2 regions of the Paramicrobacterium agarici genome follow, and region 2 is predicted to be linked to the other one. Evidence: predicted binding sites of a transcription regulator. Region 2 holds the regulator's gene; the other holds the start of a gene.

Region 1 (4,418 bases), 690 kb from region 2:
GGTCGGTGACCATGGTCTGAAAGTTGATGAGTGCTTCGAGCCGGCCCTGCGAGATCTCGGGCTGATACGGCGTATACGCGGTGTACCACGACGGGTTCTCGAGCACGTTGCGCGTGATGACGGCTGGCGTAACAGTGTCGTAGTATCCCTGGCCGATGAGGCTCGTGCGCACCGTGTTCTTGTTTGCGAGGGCGCGCAGCTCCGCGAGAGCCTCGCGTTCTGACGCAGCATCCGGAATCAGGCTTTCGAGGCTCTCGTCGACACGGATGCCCGGGGGTATCGCCGAGCTGACGAGATCGTCCATGCTCTCGAACCCGAGCGTCGACAGCATCTGCTGCCGCGCAGACTCGTCGATGCCGATGTGGCGGTCGGCGAAGACGTCGCCGACGGGGCCGGTCACTCGCTCACCAGCTTCGCGTATGCGTCGGCGTCGAGCAGGCCCTCGGGCAGTTCGGGAACGTCGATCGTCAGCATCCATCCCTGATCGAACGGGCTGGAGTTGACGAGCGACGGGTCGTCAACCACGGCATCGTTGATGGCGGTGACGGTTCCGGTCGCGGGTGCGAAGAGCTCGCCGACGGACTTCGTCGACTCGATTTCGCCCACGACCGTGCCTGCCTCGACCTCGTCGCCGACGTCGGGCAGCTCAACGAACACGACGTCGCCGAGCTGCTCCGCGGCATAGTCGGTGATGCCGACGGTGACAGAGGATCCCTCGATGCGGAGCCACTCGTGATCTTCGGTATAGGACAGTGCGCTGGTGTCGGTCATGACGTTCACTTCTTCCGTGAGTAGAAAGGCAGGGTGGTTACGGTGGCGGGAATGCGCTTGCCGCGCACTTCGATGTCGAGTGCTGTGCCCGGCTCGGCCTGTGCCCGGTCGACAAAGGCCATGGCAATCGGGTGTCCGAGGGTGGGCGAAAGGATGCCGCTGGTCACAGCGCCGACTTCGGAGTCGCCGGCAAGCACGGTGTATCCCGCGCGGCCTGCACGACGCCCTTCTGAGACCAGGCCGACCAGCACGCGCGCGTCGTCGTCAGGCGTGACGGCGTCTTTGCCGACGAATGCGTCTTTCGCCGTCACCACGACGCGACCGAGACCCGCCTGCGCCGGCTTGGTGTCGCGCGACAGTTCGTGACCGTACAGGGGCATGCCTGCTTCGAGGCGCAGCGAATCGCGGGCCGCGAGTCCTGCTGGGACGAGACCGTGCGACTCGCCGGCTTCGGAAACGGCGTTCCACAGGTCGGCGGCCGCGTCTGCGGCAACGAGCAGCTCAAACCCGTCTTCGCCGGTGTAACCGGTGCGCGCGAGCAGCAGCGGCGACCCCCGGAACGACGCGTTGGCCCAGGCGAAATACTTCTGTTCGTGCCACGGCACGCCGAGGTCTGTGATGTCTGCGGTCGCGGCGAGGATCTCTTCGGCACGCGGGCCTTGCACGGCGATGAGAGCGTAGTTGTCGCTCACGTCGGCGACGGCGGCATCGAAGCCGGAGGTACGCGTTGAGAGCGTTGTGCTGACAGCATCCCTGTTGCCTGCATTTGAAATGATCAGGTACTCGGCATCATTGAGCCGGTAAACGATGACGTCATCGATGACGCCGCCGTGCTCAGTGAGAAGCAACGAATACTTTGCGCGGCCCACTTTCAGGGCAGAGAGCCGCCCGGCCAGTGCGTAATCGAGAAAGTCGCCGGCCTCAGCGCCGGTGACCGTGAATTCGGCCATGTGCGAGATGTCGAAGATTCCAGCCGCCTCGCGTACGGCTTTGTGCTCGGCCAGATCACTCGAGTAGCGCACCGGCATCTGCCAGCCGGCGAAGTCGGTGAACGTGGCGCCGAGAGCCGAATGCACGTCGTACAAGGGGCTGTGACGCGGGGCATCCGCGAGTGTGGGTGACTGATCGTTGTCGGGCACGAGTTCTCCAATGTCGCTGTCTGCACAGCGTGCGAAGGTATGGGAACTCCCCCTCTGTCATGAGCCTGAGAGCTTCGCCGCTGCTGAGCGACTTTCACCGTGGGCGGGAGCAGTCGCTCCGCTTTTCAGAGTGGCCAGATCGATGCGGTATGAGACCTGAGAGATTGGCGGGGAGGCTTGCTCCTTCGGTGCTCGACGTATCGAGCTCTCCCGCATCGTGCGTGCGGCCCAGTATTCGGTTGCACGCACAGCTTATCTTGCTGCGCGACGAAACTCGATGGAGACTCTGTCGGGGTCTCTGCCCGGTTATCGCGGGCACCCCTTCGCTCGTCACTTCTCCACAGGATCGAAGAGAACACACGTTCGAGCCAAGTTATCCACATTCATAGTCTTTCTCGAATAAATGTCGGTGGTTCGTGGTGGAATTGGTGCATGGATGAGTTCAGAGATTCCCCTCCGGACCCGGGCAATTGGGGTCCGGCGGATGGGAGAGATGAGTTATATCGACCGCCGCCGACAGATTCGAACGAGCAGCCATGGGGCGATCCTCGATTCGAAGAATCCGAGCCTGACGAGTCGGCACATGCGGAATCCGAACCAGAGACGACCGGCTCGGATCAGTCGCCGCAGCCCTCTGGAGCGGATGCTGTAGCGAGCGCGTTGCGTGAGCAGTTGGATGGTGTTGTTGCTGATTCTCGTGCGATCTCGGCGGCGGAAGCGTCGCGCATGCGCGGCATCTACGGGATGCTGCAGGACGCTTTGGCACACCCGGGCGTGTTCATTCCGATGCGGGATGGGGCAACGCAGGCGGATCTTGACGCGGAGGCTGAGGGGTGGGTGCGGTCTTCTTTGGCGCAGGAGATCGGTGCGGCGATCGGTGTCACGAAGGGTCACGCGCAAGGCCTGCTCAACGATGCCGAGTTGCTGTGCGAGAAGCTCTCGTCAACATTCGGCGCTTTAGAGGCTGGTGAGATTACGCGGCAGCATGTCGACGCGATGCTGCGTCAAGCCGTCAGTCTCGATGCTGGTGAGGCGGCCGCGTTCGAAGCGGAAGCACTGCCGAAAGCAATGGTGCAGTCGGCGACGCAGTTTGCTCGTGCTGCGGTCAAGATTCGGGAGGGTTTGTTTCCGGAGACGATCACGGAACGTCGCACGGAGGCGGTGAAGCAGCGTCGGGTGGAGTGTTACGGCACCCAAGACGGCATGGCAGTCCTGTCTTTGTATGGTCCGGTCGAGGTGGTGCAGAGCCTTGTGAATGCGGCCACGCGGACGGCGCGGGCATTGAAAACCGCCGGCGACGACCGCACACTGGCGCAGATCGAAGCAGATGCTGTCACTGATGCCCTGATGAAAGGCTTCACCACCGACGGGCCTAAACCCGGTGTTGGTGCGTCCGGGGTGGGCGCTGACCGTCTGGGTGGGATTCGTCCGACCGTGCATGTCACCGTCCCCGTCATGACGTTGCTCGGACACTCCAACGAGCCGGGGCAGTTGGACGGATACGGCCCCATCGCCCCCGACATCGCACGCGAGTTGGCGGCACGGGCACCGAGTTTCACCCGGTTGTTGACGCACCCGGAGACCGGGGCGGTGCTGTCGGTGGGGCGTGACAGTTATGCGGTGCCGGCGGATCTGAAACGAACCGTGCGACTGCGCGATGAAACGTGCACCGGCATCGGCTGCGACAGGCCTGCCACGATCTGTGACCTGGATCACATCGAACAATGGCAACACGGAGGCGAAACAAAGTTGTCGAATCTGCAGCCCGGATGCGAACAGCACCACATGCTCCGACACCACACCATGTGGCAGGTCCACACCGACGGCGACCGGATCGAATGGGTCTCACCACTCGGCATCACCTACCAGGTGCCACGCACCTCCAACGTCCAATTCCTGAAGACGGGCGCCGAGGACAAGGCGACGGTGAGCGGCGAGGCCGCAGCAGATGATGATCAGCGGGAGGCGCTACCCGAAGAACCCCTGTTCTGACGAGCCATCCCCGGCCGACCATGGGCTGGCCGACGATGTCGTCGGCGGCACTGCCTGCCAGTTTTGCAGGACCGCACCGGGGAGGCGCTAAGGGAAGTTCCTGGGCCTGAACCTGAGCAGAGCCACTGCTCGGGCGGTCAACGCTATCCCAAACCTGAGCGACGAAAGCCGCCAGAGCGATCAGCGCTGCCCGGGCAATGGGCATTGCCGGAGCGATCAGCGCTGCCCGGGCAATGGGCATTGCCGGAGCGATTAGCGCTGCCATCGCAGTCGGCACTCACGCATGAACTCGAAGAGTACCGATCACAAGGTCAAGCATCCGTGAACGTTGAGGCGCATCATCGTCCGTCGGCGTTGCCAAACACACACCGAGCAGAAGTGCCGTCACGTCGTCTGCAGCAACATCGCCTCGAAGGGTGCCCTCTCGTACTCCAGCACTCAGAATGGTGTCAATAGCCGCAGTAATACGCTGCCGCGTCGATGGCGTCGCAATGCGCCCAGCCGCCCAGCCCGACC
Region 2 (4,418 bases):
GGAAATGTCGCTCGTGCCGGAGCCGTCCAGGTCAATCCGCAGATCGATCGACGACTCGCTGGTTTCGCGCTGGATACGGGCGACCCGTGAAGAATTCATACTCATGATCGTAGTGCGGACATCGCATCGAGGAACGCAGATGTCTCAGCTTCGGTGCCCGCAGTAACGCGCATGTGACCCGGGATGCCGATGTCTCTGATGAGGATGCCGCGTTCGAACAGCTGCCGGAATAGCTTGTCTGTGTCGTCGACGCCGCCGAAGAAGACGAAATTGCTGCCGGAACGATACGGCTTGAATCCGAGCGCCGAGAGGCCCGCCGAGATGCGCTCTCGCTGCCCACGGATGTCGTCGACTACGGCGAGCATAGCGTCGGAGTGCCGCAGCGCCGCCCGCGCGGCCGCCTGCGTCAATGCCGACAGGTGATAGGGGAGCCTCACGAGCCTCAGGGCGTCGGCGATCACCGGGTCCGCCGCGAGGTAGCCCACGCGCGCTCCCGCGAACGCGAAGGCTTTGCTCATTGTGCGCGAGACGATGAGTCGAGGACGCCCCGGGAGCAGTTCGAGGGCGCTGGGAGTGGCGGGATCCGAAAACTCCGCGTATGCCTCGTCGACGATCACGATGCCCGGAGCCGCCTCGTAGGCGGCACGAATCGCGTCGAGTTCGAGCGGTGTTCCCGTCGGGTTATTCGGCGCACACAGCACCACGATGTCGGGAGTCTCCTCGGCGATGACGCGAGCGAGATACTCTCCGGAGAGCTCGAAGTCCGGCTCACGTTCACGTGCAACCCAGCTCGTGCTTGTCCCCGACGAGAGCAGGGGGTACATGGAATAGGTGGGTGTGAACCCGAGAAGCGTGCGGCCTGGACCGCCGAAGGCCAGCAGAATCTGCTGGAGCACCTCGTTCGACCCATTCGCAGCCCAGATGTTCTCCGCGGTGAGGCCGTGACCGAGGTAGTCCGCGAAATCGCGGCGCAGATCCGTGAACTCACGGTCAGGATAGCGATTCAGGCCGATGATCGATGCCGCGACGGATGCGACGATGTCATGGGCGACAGCCTCGGGGATCCCGTGGGTGTTCTCGTTGACGTTCAGCGCCACGGGAACGGGAGCCTGCGGCGCCCCGTAAGGGGTGCGCCCTCGGAGGTTGTCACGGAGGGGGAGGTCATCCAAACTGGTCACCCCACCATCGTATGGGCTACTGCGCTTCGACCTCGTACTGTGATGGAATCGCGATCCGCTCCCCCGACGACACCGATGAGGTGCCCAACTGGTTGAGGTCGACGATCTCCGCAACGACCTCACGCGGGTCATGCTCCGGAGCGATGCGTTCAGCCAGCATCCACAGCGATTCACCGCTTGTCACAGTCACGTATTCGAAAGTCGACGATGATTCGTCGTTCGTTGCGGCAGCCGAAGCCGCGTGCATGGCTCCGTAACCGACGCCGAGCACGAGCGGAAGTGAGGCCAGCGCCGTAACGACGGCCCGGCCGCGTCTCGTGAGGCGAAGCCGCACGGTTGCGTCGGTCTGCTGAGTGCTCATCTGTCTGCTCCTTCGTTGACGGGTTCGTTTCGGCCCTCAGGCCGGTGAAGGCCGAAACGAACCTGTGTTCCCAACCTATCTTCGATGTTTCGAACTGTCAACCGTCTTTTCGGTATTTTCGCACCCGAATCCGCGACACACTCGAATAGATGTTTGCCTCGGCACTCGGCAGCGGATACAGTTTCGATCACAGGGAACACATCACCATGAGCCACCGACATCGGGCTCGTGAGGCGACAGGAGTAGAGGAATGGCACAGGACACGACGAAGAAGACGCAGACCCGTCGCCGAAAGAATCTGAGTGAAAAGCAGCGCGCCATTCTCGAGTTCATCCAGCGCACCGTGTCGCAGAACGGCTATCCGCCGAGCATGCGCGAGATCGGAGATGCTGTCGGCCTTGCTTCCCTTTCGAGCGTGACGCACCAGCTGAACCAACTGGAACTGAGCGGCTACCTACGACGTGACCCTAATCGGCCCCGCGCTCTCGAAGTCCTCATCGACCTTCCCCAGACCGCCGATGTCGGAGAGACGTCACGCCCGGTCGGCGACGCCACGATGGTTCCACTCGTCGGCAATATTGCAGCGGGCATGCCCATTACCGCGGAGCAGCAGGTCGAGGAAGTGTTCCCCCTCCCCCGGCAGCTCGTCGGCAAGGGAGAGCTCTTCATGCTTCACGTCAAAGGCGAATCCATGATCGACGCTGCAATCTGCGACGGCGATTGGGTCGTCGTGCGTCAGCAGTCCACGGCCGAGAACGGTGACATCGTCGCCGCGATGCTTGACGAGGAAGCCACGGTCAAGGTTTTCCGCCAGCGGGACGGACACACCTGGCTGCTTCCCCGCAACACAGCTTTCGAGCCCATCCTCGGCGACCACTCTGAGATTCTCGGAAAGGTCGTCGCGGTGCTTCGCTCCGTGTGACGATCAGGCCTCGACCGCGAACTCGGTGACTTGTGCCGCGATCTCTTCAGAGACCGACGCTTTCACGAAGGTTCCATCTTCGCGATAGTCGATCGTCGCGACCTCGCCACGCCGGTGCAGCATAGAGATCACGTCTCCCCGGTCATAGGGGACGAGCAGCGTGACATCGACGGGCGGGTGAGGCAGTTTGTCTTCGATCGCCTCGAGTACACGCTCGATTCCTTCTCCAGTTCGTGCTGACACGAAGACCGCGTCGGGCGCGAGCCCTCGCAGCAGAAGCCGTTGATCCTCGTCGATCAAATCAGATTTGTTGAAGACGATGATCTCCGGGGTCTCGCGCGAACCGACGTCGCCGACGACGTCATGAACCGTCGCGATTTGCGCAGCGGGATCAGGATGTGATGCGTCCACGACGTGAACGATCAGATCGGCATAGGTGACTTCCTCGAGCGTCGAGCGGAATGCCTCAACGAGCTGGTGAGGGAGATTCCTCACGAACCCGACGGTGTCGGACAGCGTGTATTCGCGCCCATCGTCGGTGCGCGTGCGCCGGGTCGTGGAATCAAGCGTGGCGAACAGGGCGTTCTCGACGAGCACGCCCGCGCGCGTGATCCGGTTGAGGAGACTCGACTTGCCGGCGTTCGTATAGCCGACGATTGCAACCGACGGCACCGCGAATCGCGACCGATTGGCCCGCTTCGCCTCACGTGACGGCGCAAAGCTCTTGATCTGCTTGCGCAGTCGCGCCATGCGACTGTGGATGCGCCGTCTATCCAGCTCGATTTTCGTCTCACCAGGGCCACGGGACCCCATGCCCGCGCCAGCGCCTCCGACTTGGCCTCCGGCCTGCCTGCTCATCGATTCGCCCCAGCCCCGCAACCGCGGGAGCAGATACTCGAGTTGAGCAAGTTCGACCTGCGCTTTGCCCTCTCTGCTCTTAGCATGCTGGCTGAAGATGTCGAGAATCACGGCGGTTCTGTCGATCACCTTGACCTTGACGACGTCCTCAAGTGCTCGGCGTTGGCTCGGAGCGAGTTCCGTATCAGCGATGACCGTGTCGGCATTCAGCGAGCGGACGACGTCACGCAGCTCCTCCGCCTTACCGCGTCCGAGGTACGTGCCAGGGTCTGGGTGCGGCCGTCGCTGCAGAAGGCCGTCGAGAACGACAGCGCCAGCGGTCTCCGCGAGTGCCGACAGCTCACGAAGCGAGTTCTCCGCGTCTTCGAGTGAGCCCTGAGGGAAGACACCGATGAGAACCACGTTCTCGAGGCGGAGCTGTCGGTATTCGACTTCCGTGACGTCCTCGAGCTCCGTGGAGAGCCCGGAAACGCGACGAAGTGCCCGACGCTCCTCTCTGTCGAACTGGTCACCGTCTGACGTCGACTCGCTCGCGTCATCTTGAAGCGCTTGTGCCCGGCCGAACACGGAATAGGCGCGAGCGTCACCCGTCGCGAGGATGCGGTCGAGAGTGTCGTCCTCGTCGGGGTGTTCGTCAAATTCAGCCATCAGCATTAACCCTAGTGTCGGACGCCTGCGATAGCGTACCTAATTATGACCGGCGATCATTATTTCTCGCAGAGCCCCGAAAGCGAGCTCAAGATCAAGAACGTCACCGTCGATCTCGCCGGAGCCCCGCGTCGAGTGACGACAGCGAATGGCATCTTCAGTCCGGACCGCATCGATCTCGGAACCCGGGTTCTTCTCGGCAGTACGCCGCCACCACCGATCGGTGGGCACCTGCTTGACCTCGGGTGTGGATGGGGACCGATCGCCCTGACACTCGGCATTCTGTCACCGGACGCGACGGTGTGGGCCGTCGATGTAAACGAGCGCGCTCTCGATCTCGTGCGCCGAAATGCGGCTTCGCTTGGAGCCGAGAACGTTCGTGCGGCGCTGCCCGATGATGTACCAGCTGATGTGCGATTCAGCAGCATCTGGTCCAACCCGCCGATTCGCG

The links. Region 2 encodes LexA, which represses DNA repair genes until DNA is damaged. Its sites were predicted from a motif close to TCGAACANNTGTTCGA; they were not measured.
Region 1: ATJ78_RS13235 (HNH endonuclease signature motif containing protein) is a predicted target of LexA. The motif match lies at 2,262-2,277, and genes of this name have one in related genera.

Annotation. Positions count from the first base shown of each region.
Region 1 covers NZ_PDJE01000001.1:2,702,800-2,707,217, forward strand. Annotated here, with positions in the region: gene gcvP (aminomethyl-transferring glycine dehydrogenase) at 1-478, opposite strand, end outside; gene gcvH (glycine cleavage system protein GcvH) at 397-771, opposite strand; gene gcvT (glycine cleavage system aminomethyltransferase GcvT) at 777-1,910, opposite strand; glycine riboswitch at 1,955-2,045, opposite strand; glycine riboswitch at 2,046-2,133, opposite strand; gene ATJ78_RS13235 (HNH endonuclease signature motif containing protein) at 2,343-3,902, shown strand; gene ATJ78_RS13240 (TetR/AcrR family transcriptional regulator) at 4,180-4,418, opposite strand, start outside.
Region 2 covers NZ_PDJE01000001.1:2,012,476-2,016,893, reverse strand. Annotated here, with positions in the region: gene hisB (imidazoleglycerol-phosphate dehydratase HisB) at 1-99, opposite strand, end outside; gene ATJ78_RS09880 (histidinol-phosphate transaminase) at 102-1,178, opposite strand; gene ATJ78_RS09875 (hypothetical protein) at 1,195-1,539, opposite strand; gene lexA (transcriptional repressor LexA) at 1,790-2,461, shown strand; gene hflX (GTPase HflX) at 2,465-3,967, opposite strand; gene ATJ78_RS09860 (class I SAM-dependent methyltransferase) at 4,013-4,418, shown strand, end outside.